DNA from 2 places in the Sphaerisporangium cinnabarinum genome. Region 2 is predicted to be linked to the other one. Evidence: riboswitches for the same ligand, from Rfam matches in the RefSeq annotation. Region 2 holds a riboswitch; the other holds the start of a gene.
The links. A riboswitch is a leader RNA that binds a small molecule or an ion and turns the genes downstream of it on or off. The one in region 2 is predicted to bind FMN.

Region 1 (10,064 bases), on a different contig from region 2:
GCCCCGAGGTGCGCGACGACGTCGAGCTCGGGGATCGTCAGGACGTCCAGCTCTGGCCGCACGTCCACGGCACCGACGCCATGCATCTGACGCTGCTCCGCCGCACGGCATGAGCGCCGCGCCACCGGTCGAGGTGTCGGCATATCTCGACAACGCCGGGGTGTCGGAGTAACCTGACAGCGCCGCGTGCCAGGGAATCCTGACGCGGGCAGCATGGCAGCGCACCCGACGGCAGGAGAGCGAGCATGACCGACACCTGGACCACCCCCCGCAGCCCCCGCGACCTCGGCGCCTACCTCAGCCGCGTCCGCCGCGCCCGCGGGCTCACCCAGGCCCAGGTCGCCGACGAGCTCGGCATCACCCGCCAATACCTCTCCGAGCTCGAGAACGGCGTCGAGAACCTCTGGGTCCAACGACTCTTCGAGCTCCTCGACACCCTCGACGTCGACCTGCGACTCCAGGAACGCCGATGACCACCGTCACCGCCTGGCTCTACGGCACCCCCGTCGCGACCCTCGCACCCACCAGCACCCGCACCACCGACGGCACCCCCCGCGTCAGCCTCACCTGGACCACCGAGGCCCTCGACCGCTGGGGGCACGACGCCCGGGTCCTGTCCCACCTCCTGCCCATCACCCCGCCCGACGAAGCCCCGCCCCACCCCGCCCGCGTCGCCGCCTGGCTCGACGGACTCCTCCCCGAGGGCCGCACCCGCGACGCCATGGCCATCGACGCCGGCATCGACCCCGACGACGCCCTCGCCTTCCTCGTCCACTACGGCCACGACACCGCAGGCGCCGTCCTCCTCGCCCCCGACGGCCACGCCCACCCCGCACCCGGCACCCCCGAACACCTCGACGACGCCGCCGTCGCACGACTCCTGCACGCCGCCGTCGCACGCAGCGGGGGAGAAGGCCGCAGCGAGCACCTCACCAGCTCCCTGCCCGGCATGGAACCCAAGATCACCCTCCTCCACGACGAGCACGGCTGGGCCCGACCCCACGGCTCCGCACCCACCACCCACATCCTCAAGGTCGCCCGCCCCGCCGACTCACCCACCGCCGACCTCGTCAACACCGAAGCAGCCGCCCTCGACCTCGCCCGCCGCATCGGCCTCACCACCGTCGACGCCCACGTCACCGAGTTCGACGGCGAACGCGCCATCGTCGTCACCCGCTACGACCGCGTCCCCGACCCCGACGAACCCACCGGCACCGCACGCCTCCACCAGGAGGACGCCGCCCAGGCCCTCGGCATCAACACCCGCGACCCCGAACGCAAGTTCCAGCACGGCCGCCGCTTCCCCTCCCTCGCCGCCATCGCCCGCACCCTGCGCGACGACGGCACCCGCCCCGACCCCCTCCTCGCCCTCACCACCCTCAACCTCGCCCTCGGCAACACCGACGCCCACGCCAAGAACATCTCCGTCCTGCGCCACGCCGACGGCACCGTCCGCCTCGCCCCCGCCTACGACATCGCCATGCACCTCCACCACGACCACGCCTCCCGCGTCTTCGCCATGGACGTCGCCGGCGAACGCGACATGGACCGACTCACCACCGACCACCTCGTCACCGAGGGCGCCACCTGGGGGCTGCCCCGCCGACGCGCCCAGCGCGTCGTCGCCCAGACCCTCGACGGACTCCTCGCGGCGCTCGCGGACATCGACCGCGACGCCCACCCCGGCGTGAGCCGGCACGCCTGGCGCACGGTCGAGCGGCGCACCGCCGACCTCCGCCGCGGCTTGGTCGCCTGAGCACGGCCTCCTCTCGCGCCGAGCAGGTGGTCGTGGCGGGTCCGCGTGCCCCCCACCCACCAGGACCGCCCGCTCCACCCACCAGGACCGCCTGGTCGGCCGCTGCGCGACGACGGGCACCTGGGCCGGTCGTCGCGCAGCGGCGTCGACATGATCAGAGCGAGCGCTGGAGCAGGATCGTGTCGACCCAGCGGCCGTGCTTGAACCCGACGGCGGTCAGGCGACCCGCCTCCACGAAGCCGAAGCGGCGGTGCAGCGGGAGCGACCCGGCGGCCTCGGGGACGTCGGCGACGACGGAGACGACCTGCCGGACCCCCGCGGCGGCCAGCGCCTCCAGGAGCGCGGCGAGCAGCGCCGTGCCGACGCCGCGCCCGGCGTGGGCCGGGTCGAGGTAGATCGTGTCCTCGGCGGTGTGCCGGTAGGCGGGCTTGGGGCGCCAGGCGGACGCGTACGCGTAGCCCGCGACGACGGTGCCGCGCGGGGAGCCCGGTTCGGCCGGACCCTCCACCTCGGCGACGAGGAACGGCAGGCCGCGCGCAGCGACGTCGTCGAGCTTGCGGTGCCCCGCCGGGACGTCCCAGACCTCCTCCTCGAACGTCACGCACGTGTCGCGGACGAACGGGGCGGCGATCTCGGCGACGCGGGGCAGGTCGTGCACCGTCGCCGGGCGGACCGTCACGGCGGGCACGGGCACGGGTCGGTCGGGCGCGAGGGGGAACGCGGCGGGGATCGGACCGGGGGCGGGGGAGGGGAGGTCGCTCACGCGACGAGGGTACGAGCGCCGGGCGCCGGCCCGCGCCCCTAGGCTGGGGCGCATGGCAGCCCTCATCGCACCGAGCATCCTGTCCGCCGACTTCGCGAACCTCGAGCGCGACCTGAACGCGATCGCCACGGCGGACTACGCGCACGTCGACGTCATGGACAACCACTTCGTGCCGAACCTGACGCTCGGGCTGCCGGTGTTCGAGCGCCTGGCGCAGGTGTCGCCCGTCCCCATCGACGCGCACCTCATGATCGAGGACCCGGACCGCTGGGCGCCGTCGTACGCGGAGGCGGGCGCGGCGTCGGTCACGTTCCACGCCGAGGCCGCTGCTGCCCCTGTGCGGCTCGCTCGCGAGCTCCGGCGCCTGGGAGCCCGCGCGGGGGTCGCGCTGCGCCCTGCCACGCCCGTGGAGCCCTTCCTGGACCTGCTGACCGAGGTGGACATGATCCTCGTCATGACGGTCGAGCCGGGCTTCGGCGGGCAGTCCTTCATCGAGGGGACGCTGCCCAAGATCCGGCGGGCGCGCGAGGCCGTGAGCGAGTCGGGCCTCGACGTGTGGATCCAGGTCGACGGGGGAGTGTCGCGCACGACGATCGAGCGGGCTGCGGACGCGGGGGCGAACGTCTTCGTCGCCGGGTCGGCGGTGTACGGGGCGGAGAACGTGCCGGCGGAGATCCAGGCGCTGCGCGAGCTGGCGGAGGCGTCGGCGCACGCCCACTGATCCGGGAGCGAGGAAGGGGCTCTCCGCGGCGAGAGCCCCTTCTCTGTCTCCGATAAAATAGTGTGCCAAGCGCAGATCCCTCGACCCACCGACCGCGTGAGACTCACCAATCAGCACCGAAGACCGGGCGTCGACGCGGGGAGACCCGCGGCTCGGGAGAGCTCACCTGTCGGGAAGGCCGTCCTCGCCTCGGGCCGCAGACGTCTCGACGGACCACCGACCTCCCTGTCGCAGGGGATACCGGAGTAGCATCGGCGGTTGCAGAACGCAGTACGCACGAACGTGCTCCGGGGTCGGTGCAATTCCGAGCCGGCGGTGACAGTCCGCGACCCGCGCCCACGCGCGGTTGACCTGGTGGAACTCCAGGACCGACGGTGAAAGTCCGGATGGGAGGAAGCACGTGCGGCGCGGCCACGCCTCGGCGCGTGGTGCTCCGGCGACCCGTCGGTGCACCCGTCGCGAGGTGGCGGCCTCGCCGTGGTGAGCGACGCCGTCGGGCCTTCGTGGCTCGACCCGCCGCCCGCCCTCACCCCGGAGCGCCCGTGCCCGGGAGGAGGACGATGGGCGAGCACCCCCGCACCCTGACGATCGACGCCGCGATGGCGCGCGCGCTCGCGCTGGCTGCCCGAGGACCGGCGCACGGGCCGAACCCCCGCGTCGGGTGCGTCCTGCTGGGCCCACCGGCCGGCGCACCCGTGGCCGAGGGCGCGCCCCCCGGCTCGCTCGACCCGCACCCGCGGCCCGTGCTCGCCGAGGGGTGGCACCGGGGCGCAGGGACGCCGCACGCGGAGGCAGCGGCACTCGCCGACGCACGGGCGCGCGGCGTCGACGTCACCGGCGCGACGGCGGTCGTCACGCTCGAGCCGTGCGCCCACACCGGTCGTACCGGCCCGTGCGCCGACGCGCTCGTCGCGGCGGGCGTGGCGGAGGTCGTGCTCGCCGTCGACGACCCGAACCCCGTCGCCACGGGCGGCGCGCACCGGCTGCGTGCCGCAGGGGTGCGCGTCGTGCGCGGCCTGCGCGCCGCAGAGGGTGAGGAGCTCCTGCGCGTGTGGCTCACGGCCGTCCGGCGCGGCACGCCGTACGTGACGCTCAAGACGGCCACGACGCTCGACGGCTACGTCGCCGCCGAGGACGGGACGAGCCGGTGGATCACCGGGCCCGCGGCGCGCGAGCACGCCCACCGCGTGCGCGCGGAGGTCGACGCGATCGTCGTCGGCACGGGCACGCTCCTGGCCGACGACCCGGCGCTCACCGCGCGGGTCCGCACCCACGACTCCTCGCGCACCGCAGCGCAGAACCCCGTGAGCGCCGTGCGTCTGGCGGAGCACCAGCCGATGCGGGTGGTGGTCGGGCTGCGGGGGATCCCGCCGACGGCGCGGGTGCGCGCGGCGGGCGGCGAGCTGGTGCACGTGCTGACGCGGGACGTCGGTGAGGTGCTGGAGAGGCTCGCGGAGCGGGAGGTGCGGCACGTGCTGGTGGAGGGCGGTCCGACGCTGGCGACGGCGTTCCTGGCCGCGGGTGCGGTGGACGAGCTGCACGCGTACGTGGCCCCGGTGCTGCTGGGGAGCGGTCGACGGGCGGTGGACGGGCTGGGCGTGGCGACGATCGCCGACGCGCACCGGTTCCGCACGGTGGAGGTGAGGCGCGTCGGGGACGACGCGCTGGTGGTGTCCAGGAAGAGCGTGGAAGGACGGGTGGGTTGATGTTCACGGGGATCGTGGAGGAGATCGGGAGGGTCCGGGGTATCGGGTTCCCGGGCGGCGAGGGGGAGGACGCGGTGCTGACGGTCGAGGGGCCGCTGGCCGTGTCGGACGCAGGCCTGGGCGACTCGATCGCGGTGAACGGGGTGTGCCTGACGGTCACGAGCCTCGGGGGCGACGGGTCGTTCACGGCGGACGTCATGCCGGAGTCGCTGCGGCGCACGGCGCTGGGTGACCTCGTCGCGGGGTCGCCGGTGAACCTGGAGCGGGCCGTCCGGGCGGACGCGCGGCTGGGTGGTCACGTGGTGCAGGGGCACGTGGACGGTGTGGGCGCGCTCGTGAGCCGCGCGCCGGGGGAGCGCTGGGACGACCTGGTGTTCTCCGCCCCTGCGGGTCTGACCCGGTACGTGGCGGAGAAGGGTTCGATCGCGGTGAGCGGGGTGTCGTTGACGGTGACGCACGTGGACGACGACACGTTCGGCGTATCCCTCATCCCGACGACTCTCGAGGCGACGGTCCTCGGGGGCCTGGTCCCGGGGGACCGCGTGAACCTGGAGGTCGACGTGCTGGCGAAGTACGTCGAGCGGCTGCTCGTGTCGGGCGTGGTCCCCGGGAGCGCGTCGTGACGGGCGCGGGGTCCGCGAGCGCCGCCGTGCCGGAGGGCGTGCGGCTGGGGTCGGTGGAGGAGGCGCTGGCGGCGATCCGGGCGGGGCGTCCGGTGCTGGTGGCGGACTCGCCGGACCGGGAGAACGAGGCGGACGTGGTGTTCGCGGCGCAGGGGGTGTCGGCGGAGTGGGTGGCGTGGACGATCCGGCACTCGTCGGGGTACCTGTGCGCGCCGATGCCGGCGGCGCGGGCGGACGCGTTGGAGCTGCCGTTGATGGTGCCGCACAGCCAGGACCCGCGGCGCACGGCGTACACGGTGACGGTGGACGCGGCGACGGGGGTGACGACAGGGATCTCGGCGGAGGACCGGGCGCGGACGTTGCGGGTGCTCGCGGACCCGGCGTCGGGTCCGGTGGACCTGATCCGGCCGGGGCACGTGCTGCCGTTGCGGGCGGTGCCGGGGGGTGTGCTGCACCGTGCGGGGCACACGGAGGCGGCGGTGGACCTGGTGCGCCTGGCGGGGATGGGCGAGGTCGGCGGGATCGCGGAGCTGGTGCACGACGACGGGACGATGATGCGTCTGGGGGACGCGGCGGCGCTGGCGGAGCGTGACGGGTTGGTGCTCATCACGATCGCGGACCTGGTGGCGTGGCGGCGGGTGCACGACCCGGCGCCTGCGGTGGCCGCGGAGGTGCCGGATCGAGAGGCGTTGGCGCGGCGGGTGCACCGCACCGCCTCGGCAGAGCTCCCGACGGCGCACGGCCGGTTCCGGGTGGTGGGGTATCGGGACCTGCGCACGGGGGCGGAGCACGTGGCGCTGGTTCCCGCGGTGGGTCCGGCTCGCGCGTCGGACCGTGGTGACGCGGGCGCGCAGGCCGCGAGCGCCGTCGGGCCGGAGGGGGTGCCGGTGGTGCGGGTGCACTCGGAGTGCTTGACGGGGGACGCGTTCGGGTCGTTGCGGTGCGACTGCGGTCCGCAGCTGGAGGCCGCGATGGTGCGGGTCGCGGCGGAGGGCGGTGCGGTGGTGTACCTGCGGGGGCACGAGGGGCGCGGCATCGGGTTGCTGGCGAAGATCGGTGCGTACGAGCTGCAGGACGCGGGTCTGGACACGGTGCAGGCGAACCTGGAGCTGGGGTGGCCGGTGGACCGGCGGGAGTACGGGGCGGCGGCGGCGATCCTGGCGGACCTGGGGTTGTCGCGGGTGCGGTTGCTGACGAACAACCCGGCGAAGGTGACGGGTCTGGTGGCGTCGGGCATCGAGGTGGTGGGTGCGGAGCGGATCGAGGTGGGTCACGGGGAGCACAACCGGGCGTACCTGGTGACGAAGAAGGTGGCGATGGGTCATCTGCTGGACACGGTGGCGGTCCCGGACGGGACTGCCGTGGGAGGGCCGGGCGACGGGTCCGGTGCCGAGGAGACGAAGGAGGACGAGGGATGAGCGGGGCGGGTGCGCCGAGGTTGAGCGTGGACGGGTCGGGGCTGCGGGTGACGGTGGTCGCGGCGAGCTGGCACACGGAGGTGATGGACGGGTTGCTGGCGGGGGCGCGCCGGGCGTTGGCGGCAGCGAACGTGTCGCACGTGAGCGTGGTGCGGGTGCCGGGGTCGTTCGAGCTGCCGGTGGCGGCGGCGCGTGCGGTGGAGCACGGTGCGGACGCGGTGGTGGCGCTGGGGGTGGTGATCCGTGGGGGGACGCCGCACTTCGAGTACGTGTGCCAGGCGGCGACGTCGGGTCTGACGGACGTGAGCGTGCGCACGGGCGTGCCGGTGGGGTTCGGTGTGCTGACGTGCGACGACGAGCAGCAGGCGCTGGACCGGGCGGGTCTGGAGGGGTCGCGCGAGGACAAGGGTGCGGAGGCGGCGGAGGCGGCGGTCGCGACGGTCGTGGCGTTGCGCGACCTGTGACCTGTGACCTGTGACGCGAACGGTCGGGGTGTGCCCGCTGGGCGGACACGCCCCGGCCGGGTCCGGGTGGCGGATACCCTGGAGCGCGTGAAGACGTTCGAGTCCCTGTTCGCGGAGCTGTCCGAGAAGGCCACGACGCGACCTGCCGGTTCCGGCACGGTCGCGGAGCTGGACGCCGGCGTGCACGCGATCGGGAAGAAGGTGGTCGAGGAGGCCGCCGAGGTGTGGATGGCCGCCGAGTACGAGGGCGACGTGAAGACGGCGGAGGAGATCTCCCAGCTCCTCTACCACCTGCAGGTCCTCATGCTGGCGAAGGGTCTGAGCCTGCAGGACGTGTACGAGCATCTGTGAGCGGCCGCGCCGGTGAGCGTCCCCGCTCCCGGCCGCGAGCGCCGCTCGCCCCTCGCTCGTCCCTGCTGTTCCCCTCTTCCTGCCCGATCCCCTGAACGAAGGTCCTGTCATGCTGCGTATCGCCGTCCCCAACAAGGGGTCCCTGTCCGAGCCCGCCGTCGAGATGCTGCGCGAGGCGGGGTACCGCCAGCGTCGTGACCCGCGCGAGCTGGTGCTGGCGGACCCGGACAACGACGCCGAGTTCTTCTTCCTGCGCCCGCGCGACATCGCGGTGTACGTGGGGTCGGGCACGGTCGACGTCGGGGTGACGGGGCGGGACCTGCTGCTGGACTCGGGCGCGGACGCGGTGGAGCACATGCAGCTCGGGTTCGGGGGGTCGACGTTCCGGTACGCGGCTCCGGCGGGGACGATCACGTCGTTGGAGCAGGTGCAGGGGCTGCGGGTCGCGACGTCGTACGAGGTCCTCGTGGAGGGGCACCTGCGGGCGCACGGGGTGGACGCGACGGTGGTGCACCTGGACGGTGCGGTCGAGTCGGCGGTGCAGCTCGGGGTGGCGGACGTCGTCGCGGACGTGGTGTCGACGGGTACGACGCTGCGGGGCGCGGGCCTGGAGGTGTTCGGCGACCCGATCCTGGTGTCGGAGGCGGTGCTGATCCGGCCGCGCAAGGTTGCGGAGGAGGACGTCCCGGCGGGGGTGGAGGTGCTGTCCCGTCGTCTGCAGGGTGTGCTGACGGCGCACGAGTACGTCCTCATGGACTACGACGTGCCGGTGTCGCTCGTGGACCGTGCGGTCGCGATCACGCCGGGCCTGGAGTCGCCCACGGTGTCCCCGCTGCACGACCGGGACTGGGCGGCGGTGCGCGCGATGGTGCGCCGCGACCGCACGAACCAGGTCATGGACGCCCTGTACGACGTCGGGGCGCGCGCGATCCTCGTGACCCGGATCCACGCCTCGCGCCTCTGAGCCCTGGTCCCCGGTGGGCCGCCGGAGGGTGTGAGACGGTGGCGGCATGAGCACCGACCCGTTCCCCGACCCCGGCCTGCCGGGCGACCGCGACGACGACCCGTACCGCACGTTCCGGCCGAGGTTCGGCCTGGTGTCGGCGTGGGCGACGGGCGTGGTCGTCGTCGGCGGGTGCGTCGTGGTGGGGCTGTCCGCGACGGGGCCGCTCGGCACGTCGTGGGTGAACCGGCTGTCGATCGCGGCGTTCGCGCTGTTCGCGGCGTGGCTGCTGTGGCGCCTGGGCGGCGTGCACGCGGTCCCGACGCGCGAGGGCCTGCGGGTGCGCAACGTCATCTACACGCGCCGCCTCGCGTGGCCGCAGATCGTGTCGGTGCGGTTCGGCTCGGGCGACGCCTGGGTGCGCCTCGACCTCGCGGACGGGTCGACGCTCGCCGTCATGGGCATCCAACGGGCCGACGGCGCCCGCGGCGAGGCGGAGTCGCGTCGCCTCGCCGCCCTGGTCCAGGCGCACGGCGAGGCCCGCGAGTAAGGACCGCCGCAGGCGCGCGGCTCCCGTGCCCGCCTCGGGCACCCCCGCACCGACGACGACGGCCCCCGGATCGTGGAGATCCGGGGGCCGTCGTCGTGCGCGGGCGGGTCTACCGCCGGCAGGTGCGGGTCAGAACGCGGCGCGGTGGCGCGGCTTGCGCTCGCCCCGGTCGTCGGCACGGTCGAAGCGGTCACGACGCTCGTCACGACGACCCGACGGCCCGTGGCCGGCCCGCGGGCCGCGGGACGCGGGCGCGCCCTCGTCGAGACGGATGCGCAGCGCCTTGCCCGCGACCCGGGCCCGCGAGATGCGGTCCATGGTGACCGCGTCGAGCGGTGCGGTGATGTCCACCAGCGAGAACGACGGGAAGATGTCGATCTTGCCGACGTCCGACCCGGCCAGGCCCGCCTCGTTCGTCAGCGCGCCCACGATGCCGCCGGGCATCACGCCGTCCTTGTGGCCGACCGACAGGCGGTAGCGCGTCCCGACGGCGTCGCGGCGGATGCCGCGCGTCCCGTCGCCCTCGCGCCGGCCCGACGCACGGTCGCCGCGCGACGGGCGCTCACCCGTGCGCTCCGTGCGACGCGTCTTCGCCTGCTCGCGCGCCGCAGCACGCTCGGCCTCGAACCGCTCCTGCTCCTCGCGGGCACGAGGGCCGTCGTCACCGACCGCGAGCGCCGCCATGGCCGCGGCGAGGTCGACGGGGTCGACGTCGTGCTCGGCGAGGAAGGTGCGCACCATGTCGGCGTACATCGACAGGCGGCCCGCC
Region 2 (10,064 bases):
CTCGGCGAGGCGCCCGGCGTCGCGCGCCGCGGCGGCCCGCTGGTGCGAGCGCAGCGCGAACGCGTCCTGCTCCGGGCGGCCGATGCCGCGCGTCGCGCAGCCGCGGTCGGTGAGCTCGCCCATGACCTCGCCGCTGAACGGGTCGTTCAGGCCGTCGTGCGTGAGCGAGTCGGCCATCGTCACGTCCCCGAACGCGAACCCGGAGCGCGACCCGACGACGAGGTGCGGCGCGTTCGTCATGGACTCCTGGCCGCCCGCGACGACGACGCTCGCCTCGCCCGTACGGACCAGCCGGGCCGCGTCGATGATCGCGGTGAGGCCCGAGAGGCACAGCTTGTTGATCGTCACGGTGGGCACGTCCCAGCCGAGGCCCGCGAGGATCGCGGCCTGGCGCGCGGGGCCCTGCTTGGCGCCCGCCTGCACGACCTGCCCGACGATCACCGTGTCGACCTGCTCCGGCGCGACGCCCGCGGCCGCGAGCGCGCCGCGGATCGCGTGCGCGCCGAGCTCGGCCGCCGAGAGCGAGGCGAGCGCGCCGCGGAAGCGCGCGAACGGGGTGCGCGCGCCGTGCAGGAGGACCGGGGTGACCTCGTCCTCGGGGGTGACGGCGGCGGCGTCGGGCAGGGGGCTGGCGTCGGTGCTCATGGGACTCCGATCCGGGGAGGGCGAGGAGACGGGGCGAACAGGAAGGAGCCCCGGCGCCGCGAGGAGGGGCGAGCGGCGCCGGGGAGCAGGGGGAGGGCGTGCGCCCTCGGGGCCGTCAGACGAACGCGGAGACGCCCGTGATGTCGCGTCCGACGATGAGCGCCTGGACCGACTCGGTGCCCTCGTACGTGTGCAGGGCCTCGATGTCGGCGAAGTGCCGCGCGACGCGGTTCTGGAGCAGGATCCCGTTGCCGCCGAGCAGGTCGCGCGCGTTCGCCGCGACCTCGCGCGCCCCGCGGGTGCACGTGTACTTCGCGAGCGACGCCTGCGGGCCGGTGAGCGTCCCCGCCTCGTCGAGCCGCGTCATCTGCGCGACGAGGAGCTGGAGCTGCGTGATCGTCGAGAGCATCCGGGTGAGGCGCTCCTGCACCATCTGGTTCGCGGCGAGCGGGCGCCCGAACTGGACGCGCTGCTTCGCGTACGCGACCGCGGCCTCGTAGCACGCGACCGCGTGCCCGACGGCGGCCCACGCCACCCCGAGGCGGGTCGCGAAGAGCACGCGCGAGGTGTCCTTGAACGACCGCGCGCCCGGCAGGGCGTTCTCGGCGGGGACGAACACGTCGTCGAGCACGACGTGCGCCTGCCAGATCGCGCGGAGCGACACCTTGCCGGTGATGGTCGTGCCCGTGTAGCCCGGGGTGTCCTGCGGCACGACGAACCCGTGGACCTGACCATCGCCGTCGTCGCCGACGAGGCGCGCCCACACGACCGTGATGTGGCCCGACGACCCGTTGCCGATCCACTTCTTCTCGCCGTTCAGCACGTAGCCCTCGACGCCGTCGCGCGTCTCCTTGCGCGCCGTCGTCTCGAGCGAGACGGAGTCCGAGCCGTGGGTGGGCTCGGTGAGCGCGAACGCACCGAGGATCTCCCCGCGCGCCATCGGCTCGGCGTACTTCGCCCGCTGCTCGTCGGAGCCGAGCATCTGGATGCTGCGCAGCGCGAGACCGCCCTGGACGCCGCAGATCGTCGCGACGGAGCCGTCGCCGCGCGACATCTCCATGGCGGCGAGGCCTGCCGCGAGCTGGCTCACGTGCGGACGACCGTCGACGTCGACACCGTCGCGCAGCAGGTCGAGCTCGCCCATGCGCTTGACGAGGTCGAACGGGACCTCGGCACGCTCCCAGTAGTCGTCGATGACGGGCAGCACCTCGTCCTGGACGAACTGCCGGACGCGCTGCAGGTGGGCGCGGTCCTCCTCGGTCGCGTCGGCGAACGCGCCGGCGTAGTCGAGGTCGAGCGGGGTCGCGAGGTCGTAGGTGGGCTCGGTGACGCCGGGCATGATCGGGGTGGTGGGCATCGGTGCTCCCCTGGGAGGGCGGCTGCGGTCGGTCGACCGTCCTCGACGCGGTTGCCCGGGGTGCGGGCCCGGCGTCGGCGGCGGTCCCTCCCATAGTGCAGCGATACCCCGTCTCAGTCAATCGAGACGGGGTATCGAGGTGGCTGGACTGGGCGGCCGGCGGTCAGGCGGGCGCGCCCGCCGCCGCGGCGTCCGCCTCGGCAGCGGCGGCCGCGCGGCGGTTGACGCGCCACCACACGAAGAACCCGACGAGCGTGAACGCGCCGTAGAACACGTACATGAACGCGGACGCGTAGAAGCCGGCGGAGATCAGCAGCGGCACGCCCACGACGTCGACGGCGACCCAGACGAGCCAGAACTCGACCCAGCCCTTCGCCATGCCGTACGTCGCGAGCAGCGAGCCCATGAAGATCCACGCGTCGGCCCAGACCGGCTCGTACGACTCGAGCGCGCGGAACACGGGGGTCAGCAGCGCCGTGCCGCCCACGAGCGCGACGACGAGGAACGCGCGCTGGCGCCACGACGCCCAGCGCGGCACGACGGCGACGCCGTGGCTGTCCGCGTCGGCGTCGCCGAGCCGCGCCTGGGTCTTGCGCCACTGCACCCACCCGTACACCGAGACCACGACGAACATGACCTGGCGACCGGCCTGGCCGAGCAGGTTGACGGGGTTGGGCGTCGCGAACACCGCGCCGAGGAACACCGTGAGCAGCAGGAGGTTGCCGACGATGCCCACCGGCCACGCCCACACCTTGCGCCGCATGCCGCCCAGCGCCGACGCCAGGCCGAACCCGTTGCCCACGATCTCGCGCCACAGCAGGTGCTGGCCGCCGATCGTCAGCTGCGCGTCGAACAGCGCGTGGATCAGGTCCATCGGATGTCCTCGTCCTCCCGGGCACGAGCGCTCCGGGGTGAGGGCGGGCGGCATTGCCGGGCCACGGGGCCCGACGGCGTCGCTCACCACGGCGAGGCCGCGCCCCGTCGCGCGGGCTCGCGAGAGCCCGGCCGAGGACGGCCGCGCCGCACGTGCTTCCTCCCATCCGGACTGTCACCGTCGGTCCTGGAGTTCCACCAGGTCAACCGCGCGTGGGCGCGGGTCGCGGACTGTCACCGCCGGCTCGGAATTGCACCGACCCCGGAGCACGTTCGTGCGTACTGCGTTCTGCAACCGCCGATGCTACTCGCGCATTCCCCCGGCACAGGACTCGCCCCGCACCGTCCCACGGACTGGGACACGAGGCGATCCTGCGCCGCCGAGCAGGTGGTCCTGGTCCGTCCGCGGGCGCAGACGGACCAGGACCACCTGTTCGGCGGGGCGGGGCGGGAGGGGTCAGGCCAGGGCGTCGCGGACGGCGCGCGCGACGTCGTCCGCGACGCCCTGCGCGTCCGCGTCCGCGTCCACCACGGTCACGACGACGCGGCGCGCCGCGGGCACGCCGTCCCCGCTGCGCTCCTGGGCGGCGCCGTCCGGCGCGGCGTACCGGCCGACGGCGGCGCGGCGCAGGTCCGCGAACGCCTCCTCGAGCTGGGGGCGCAGGTCCTGCTCGGGGGAGCGCAGCCACCGGCGCAGGAGCGCGTTGTGCACCGCGACGACGGACGCCGCGAACGCGATGGACGCCGTCGAGCGACGCTCGTCCGGCGGGAGCGCGTCGCGCAGGTACGCCGTGAACGCGCGCTCGTAGCGGTGGGTCGTGACGAGCTCGCGGTCGCGCAGGGCGGGCACCTGCTGGAGGAGCTGCCAGCGGGCCAGGGAGGTCTCGCGCTGCCCGACGTGGTGGTCGAACACCAGCCGCGCCGCGCGGCACACCTCGAGGTACGGGTCGACCGTCGGGTCGGGCGTGAGGTGACCCTCGGCGTCGGGCACGGGCCGCGTCGCGGCGAGCATGACGACGACCTCGTCGAGCAGGAGCTCGTGGTCCGCGAAGACCACGTCCTCCTTGGACCCGTAGCGGCGGAAGAAGGTGGCGCGGCTGACCTGGGCGGCGTCGGCGATCTCCTCGACGGTCGTCTGCTCGTAGCCCTTGCGGGTGAAGAGCTCGATCGCTGCGTCGACGGCCTGGGCATGGGTGCGGCTGCGGACGTCGGTCATGCACCGGACGGTACACCGGTACCCGGCGCTCGCCCGGCCCGGGGGCGGTGGCCCGGCGGCGGCGCCGGGTGCGAGGCTGGTGCCATGCCGGACCAGCCCCGCGTGCACGCGATCCACGTCGCGAAGGCCCGTCGGCTGCCGACGCGGGTCGTCGCGTCGGTCGAGGCCGAGGAGGGCAGGGGCCTCGTCGGCGACCGGTACCACGGGTCGAAGCACCGGCACGTGACGATCCAGACGCTCACCGACCTCGCGGCCGCCTCCGCGGACCTCGGGCACGAGATCGACCCCGGTCTCACGCGGCGCAACGTCACGCTCACCCACGGCGACCTGCCCACGAAGCCCGGCTCGTTCCTGCGGATCGGGGACGTCGAGCTCCAGGTGCTGCGGATCGCCGCGCCGTGCCGGCTGCTCGACGACTGGATCGCGCCCGGCGCGATGCGCGCGATGCACGCGCGGGGCGGCGTCGTGTGCCGTCTGCTGTCGTCCGGCACGGTCCGGGCCGGCGACGTCGTGGTGTGGGACGAGGCGGCCGCCGGCGGGGCGTGAGCCCCGGGGCGGCCTCCGGTCCGACGGTGGCCGGGCGCGTGCCGTCGGCAGCGGCGCCCGTGCTTCGACGGTAGACCCGGGATGGCCTCCGCGTCGACGGCCGGGGCGGGTGAGACGACGGCCGTCCACAGGCCCGGAGGTCGTCCACAAACCCGGTGCCGTGGGCCCCGCCGGGTGGCACCATGGCGGCCATGCTCGTGACCCTCGCCGCGACGGCGTCCCCCGGGACGCTCGACGACGCCACCGACCTCGGCTACCTGCTGCACAAGCACCCGGACCGGGCGCAGGTGTTCGACCTTCCCGTCGGCCGCGCGCACGTCTTCTACCCCGAGGCGACGGCGGAGCGGTGCGAGGCCGCGCTCTTGCTCGAGGTCGACCCGGTGGGGATCGTGCGGAACAAGCGGTTCGGCGGCGGCGACGCGTTCGCGCTCGCGCAGTACGTGAACGACCGCCCGTACGCCGCGTCGTCGATGGTCGCGGTCGCGCTCGGCAAGGTGTTCGCGACGGCGATGAGCGGCCGGTGCGACGCACGACCGGCGCTCGCGGACGCCCCGATCCCGCTCGACGTGCACGTGCCGTCCCTCCCGTGCCGCGGCGGTGCGGACCTCGCGCGCCGGCTGTTCGAGCCGCTGGGCTGGAGCGTCACGGCGACGGCGGAGCCGCTCGACCCGACGGTGCTGGCGTGGGGCGCGTCGCGCTACGTCGACCTGCGCCTGCGCGGCACCCGACGGCTCGCGGACGCGCTCGCGCAGCTCTACGTGCTGCTGCCCGTGCTCGACGACGCGAAGCACTACTGGGTCTCGACCGACGAGGTGGACAAGCTCGTGCGCGCGGGCGGCGGCTGGCTCGCGGACCACCCGGAGCGTGCGCAGATCCTGCGCCGCTACCTCGCGCACCAGCGCCGCTACGTCGAGGACGCCACCGCGCGTCTCACCGCGCTCGACGGGGACGTCCCCGAGGAGGACGCCGCACCCGCCGCCGGCACGCCGGCCGGCGCCGTCGCGTCGTCCGACGTGGGCCCGCAGGGCGCCCTGACGGGGACCGGCGCCGTCACGGCGGGCGACGCCGAGGGTACGCCGGAGCCGCCGCTCGCGCGGCAGCGGGCCGACGCGGTGATCGCCGCCCTGCACGACGCCGGGGCGCGGACCGTCGTCGACCTCGGGTGCGGCGAAGGCGCGCTCCTGCGCCGCCTCGCCGCGGACCGGACCTTCACGCGCGTGCTCGGGACCGACGTGTCGGCGCGCGAGCTCGAGCGGGCGGCGGCGCGCCTGCGCCTGCACGAGGCGAGCGACGCGGAGCGCGAGCGGGTGCGGCTCGTGCAGTCGTCGCTCACGTACGTCGACGACCGCGTGGCGGGGTTCGACGCCGCGGTGCTCATGGAGGTCGTGGAGCACGTCGACCCGTCGCGCCTCGACGCGCTCACGGCCGCCGTGCTGGGCCACGCCCGGCCGCGGACCGTCGTCGTGACGACGCCGAACGCCGAGTACAACGTCCACTACCCGAACCTGCTGGACGGGCCCGGGGGCGCGCTCGTGCGCCACCCCGACCACCGGTTCGAGTGGACGCGCGCGGAGCTGCGCGCGTGGGCGGACGCCGCGGGGGAGCGCTACGGGTACGCGGTCGAGCTGCGCGACGTCGGCCCGCTCGCCCCCGACGTCGGGGCGCCCACCCAGATGGCGGTGCTGACCCTCGTCCCGGACGCGGCGACGCCCGACACCCCGGAGGCCCCGGCCCCGGCACGGACCACGGAGGAGGCCCGATGACCGGGCAGACGGCCGAGCGCGCGACCCCGCAGTCGACCACGGGCGCGACCCCGAGCACGACGGGCGAGCTGCGCGTGCCCGCGTCGAGCCTCGTGGTGCTCGTCGGCGTGTCCGGCTCGGGGAAGTCGACCTTCGCGCGCGAGCACTTCGGGCCGTACGAGACGGTGTCGTCGGACGTGTGCCGCGGGCTCGTGTCGAACGACGAGAACGACCAGGCGGCCACGCGGGCGGCGTTCGAGGTCCTGGAGACCATCGTGTCCAAGCGGCTGGAGGCGAACCTGCTCACCGTCGTCGACGCGACGAACGTGCAGCGCGAGGCCCGCGTGTCGCTCGTCGCGCTCGCCCGCGCGCACGACGTCCTGCCCGTCGCGATCGTCCTCGACGTGCCGGAGAAGGTGGCCGTGGAGCGGAACGCGGCGCGGGCGGACCGCGGGTTCGGCGCGCACGTCGTGAAGCGCCAGCGCGCGGCGCTGCGGTCGTCGCTGAAGAGCCTCCAGCGCGAGGGCTTCCGCACCGTGCACGTGCTGCGCGGGGCGGACGAGGTGGCGGCGGCGCGCATCGTGCGCACGCCCCTGCTCACCGACCGTCGCGACGAGCATGGTCCGTTCGACGCGATCGGCGACGTGCACGGCTGCCTCGACGAGCTGGTGACGCTGCTCGGGGCGCTCGGCTACGCCGTCGTGCGCGACGACGCCGGCCGGCCCGTCGACGCCGCGCACCCCGAGGGCCGGCGCGCGATCTTCCTCGGCGACCTCGTCGACCGCGGGCCGGACTCCCCGGGGGTGCTGCGGCTCGCGATGGGCATGGTCCGTGCGGGGCACGCGCTCGCGGTGCCGGGCAACCACGAGCACAAGCTCGTGCGGGCGCTCGGCGGGCGCGACGTCACGGTCTCCCACGGCCTCGAGACGACGCTCGCGCAGCTCGCCGAGGAGCCGGAGGAGTTCCGGGGCGAGGTCGAGTCGTTCTGCCGCGAGCTCGTGTCCCACCTCGTGCTCGACGACGGCCGCCTCGTGGTCGCGCACGCCGGGCTGAAGGAGTCCTACCAGGGCCGCGCGTCGGGCCGCGTGCGCAGCTTCGCGCTGTACGGCGACACGACCGGCGAGACCGACGAGTTCGGCCTGCCCGTGCGCTACCCGTGGGCCGACGACTACCGCGGCCGCGCCACGGTCCTCTACGGGCACACGCCCACCCCCGAGGCCGAGTGGGTCAACAACACGATGTGCCTCGACACCGGGTGCGTCTTCGGCGGGAAGCTGTCCGCCCTGCGCTACCCGGAGAAGGAGGTCGTGCAGGTGCCGGCCGCACGCGAGTACTACGCGCCGGCGCGCCCCTTCCTGCCCGACGGCGCGGCCGGCCACGGAGCGCCCGCGCGCGCGGACGACCTGCTGAGCGTCACGGACGTGCTCGGCCGCCGCGGCGTCGAGACGGCGACGCACGGGCGCGTGACCGTGAGCGAGGAGCAGGCGGCGGGGGCGCTCGAGGTGATGAGCCGGTTCGCCGTGGACCCGCGCCTGCTGCTCCACCTGCCGCCGACGATGAGCCCGGTCGCGACCTCGACGCTGCCCGGCCTGCTCGAGCACCCGGACGGCGCGTTCGCCGCGTACGCGCGCGACGGCGTCGACCGCGTGGTGTGCGAGGAGAAGCACATGGGGTCGCGCGCCGTCCTGCTCGTCGCGCGCGACTCGGGGCCGGGCGGCTCCCGCGTCGTCGCCGAGCGGTTCGGGATCGAGGCGCCCGGTGCCGTCCACACCCGCACCGGGCGGTCGTTCCTCGACGGCTCGACGACGGAGCTCCTCCTCGCGCGGGTCGCCGCGGCCCTGGAGGCGGCCGGGACGTGGGACGCGCTCGGTGCCGACTGGGTCCTGCTCGACGCCGAGGTGCTGCCGTGGTCGCTCAAGGCCGACCAGCTCCTGCGCGACCAGTACGCGAGCGTCGGCGCGGCCGCGCGAGCCGTCATGCCCGCGGCGCTCGGGGCCCTCGCCGCGGCCGAGGCGCGGGGCGTCGACGTGGGCGACCTCCGTCGCCGGACGGCGCGGCGCGCGACCGACGCCGAGCTCTTCGTCGAGGCGTACCGGCGCTACCGCTGGGACACGGGCGCGGCCAGTGCTGCGGGCACAGGCCCGGTCGGTGACGGTGCGGGCGCCGACCCGCTGCGAGGCGTCCAGGTCGCCCCGTTCCAGGTGCTCGCGAGCGGGACGGCCGGGAGGCCGGGCTCGCCGGAGGTCACGGGGGCGACGTACGCCGACCGCGACCACCTGTGGCACCTCGGCGTCGCGGACGCGCTCGTCGCCGCGGACCCGGCGCTGTTCCGGGCGACGCGGCGCGTGGTCGTCGACCTTGCCGACGACGCGTCGCGCGCCGAGGGCACGACGTGGTGGGAGGAGCTCACGGCGACCGGGGGAGAAGGGATGGTCGTCAAGCCGCTCGCCAACCTCGTGCGGCGGCGCGGGGTGCCGGGCAAGGGCGGCGGGCTCGTCCAGCCCGGCCTCAAGGTCCGCGGTCGGGAGTACCTGCGCATCATCTACGGCCCCGAGTACACCGAGGAGCGCAACCTCGAGCGCCTGCGCGAGCGGTCGCTGGGACGCAAGCGCTCGCTCGCGCTGCGCGAGTACGCGCTCGGTCTGGAGGCGCTGGACCGGGTCGCACGCGGCGAGCCGACCTGGCGCGTCCACGAGCCGGTGTTCGCGGTGCTGGCGCTGGAGTCGGAACCGGTCGACCCGCGGCTCTGAACCGGGTCGCCCCCGTAGGGGCGCCTCGGGGGCCGGGGTGGGTCAGCCGCCGAGGAACGCCTTCATCGCGAGGGTCGAGAAGAGCACCGCGCCGGCGGCGACGGCCAGCGCGACGACCCAGCCGTTCGCCCGCTCGACCGGGGGGACGGCGGGCCGGCGCGCGGGGGCGGCGCCCCGGCGTCGGGCACGGGACGCGCGGCGCGCGGTGAAGCGCAGGCCGCGCGCGGCCGCGTGGGTGGACGGCTGCTCGGGTGAGCCGTCGTGGGCGGGGAACGCGGTGTCCCGGGCGGGGGTGGGGGTCACGGTGCGCCTCCGGAGGTTGGCCGGCGCCGCTGACCGGCGCCGTACGGCCAGTCTTCCCCGCGGCGCACCTCGGGCGCGTCGCCCGTCCGGTGGATCCTGCGGCCCACCGGGGTGCGACCTCCGGATGACGAGCGCGTGCTCCTCGTGGCCCGGTGGGTGCACCCCGCCGCACGACGGTCAGCGCGGCGCGTTCTCCTGGTACCGGGGTCGGCCGCCCCGGGCGGCGCGCTGGAGGTAACGGACCTCGCGCAGCGCGACGGCGGCAGCGACCACCAGGGGGACCCAGGCCCAGACGCGGCCGCGCAGCACGAGCACGAGGCACACGACCGCGACGACGATCCCGCCGAGCACGGTCGCGACGCTCGCCCAGCGCACGCCGGTCCGGACGTCGTCGGCGCGTTGCCACCAGCGGCGCATCCGCTCAACGAGGCCGGGGCGGGGTGCCGGCCCCGGTCCGGCGCTCATGCGCGGGCCTCGCGCGTGAGGGCGACGCCCTCGATGCTGCGGACGGCCATGCGGAGCGCGTCGGCGCGCGAGATCTCGCCGTCGTCGGCCATGGACCACGCGTTGAACAGCATCCACCACAGCGTGCGGACGATCCACGCCACGCTGAGCTGGTCGTCGACGACACC

Region 1: it holds a riboswitch for FMN, as region 2 does, so the genes downstream of both, ribD (bifunctional diaminohydroxyphosphoribosylaminopyrimidine deaminase/5-amino-6-(5-phosphoribosylamino)uracil reductase RibD) here and pnuC (nicotinamide riboside transporter PnuC) in region 2, are expected to answer to the same signal.

The regions. Positions count from the first base shown of each region.
Region 1 covers NZ_JBVHRG010000004.1:184,387-194,450, forward strand. The annotation lists gene ACZ4MO_RS08100 (RsmB/NOP family class I SAM-dependent RNA methyltransferase) at 1-113, shown strand, start outside; gene ACZ4MO_RS08105 (helix-turn-helix domain-containing protein) at 246-473, shown strand; gene ACZ4MO_RS08110 (HipA domain-containing protein) at 470-1,756, shown strand; gene ACZ4MO_RS08115 (GNAT family N-acetyltransferase) at 1,911-2,519, opposite strand; gene rpe (ribulose-phosphate 3-epimerase) at 2,572-3,240, shown strand; FMN riboswitch at 3,519-3,644, shown strand; gene ribD (bifunctional diaminohydroxyphosphoribosylaminopyrimidine deaminase/5-amino-6-(5-phosphoribosylamino)uracil reductase RibD) at 3,801-4,946, shown strand; gene ACZ4MO_RS08130 (riboflavin synthase) at 4,946-5,569, shown strand; gene ribB (3,4-dihydroxy-2-butanone-4-phosphate synthase) at 5,566-6,987, shown strand; gene ribH (6,7-dimethyl-8-ribityllumazine synthase) at 6,984-7,451, shown strand; gene ACZ4MO_RS08145 (phosphoribosyl-ATP diphosphatase) at 7,539-7,802, shown strand; gene hisG (ATP phosphoribosyltransferase) at 7,912-8,766, shown strand; gene ACZ4MO_RS08155 (PH domain-containing protein) at 8,813-9,295, shown strand; gene ACZ4MO_RS08160 (DEAD/DEAH box helicase) at 9,425-10,064, opposite strand, start outside.
Region 2 covers NZ_JBVHRG010000011.1:80,819-90,882, reverse strand. The annotation lists gene ACZ4MO_RS15925 (acetyl-CoA C-acyltransferase) at 1-645, opposite strand, end outside; gene ACZ4MO_RS15920 (acyl-CoA dehydrogenase family protein) at 761-2,002, opposite strand; gene pnuC (nicotinamide riboside transporter PnuC) at 2,166-2,876, opposite strand; FMN riboswitch at 3,026-3,149, opposite strand; gene ACZ4MO_RS15910 (TetR family transcriptional regulator) at 3,333-4,091, opposite strand; gene ACZ4MO_RS15905 (MOSC domain-containing protein) at 4,176-4,637, shown strand; gene ACZ4MO_RS15900 (3' terminal RNA ribose 2'-O-methyltransferase Hen1) at 4,829-6,400, shown strand; gene ACZ4MO_RS15895 (polynucleotide kinase-phosphatase) at 6,397-9,129, shown strand; gene ACZ4MO_RS15890 (hypothetical protein) at 9,172-9,432, opposite strand; gene ACZ4MO_RS15885 (hypothetical protein) at 9,610-9,897, opposite strand; gene ACZ4MO_RS15880 (TetR family transcriptional regulator) at 9,894-10,064, opposite strand, start outside.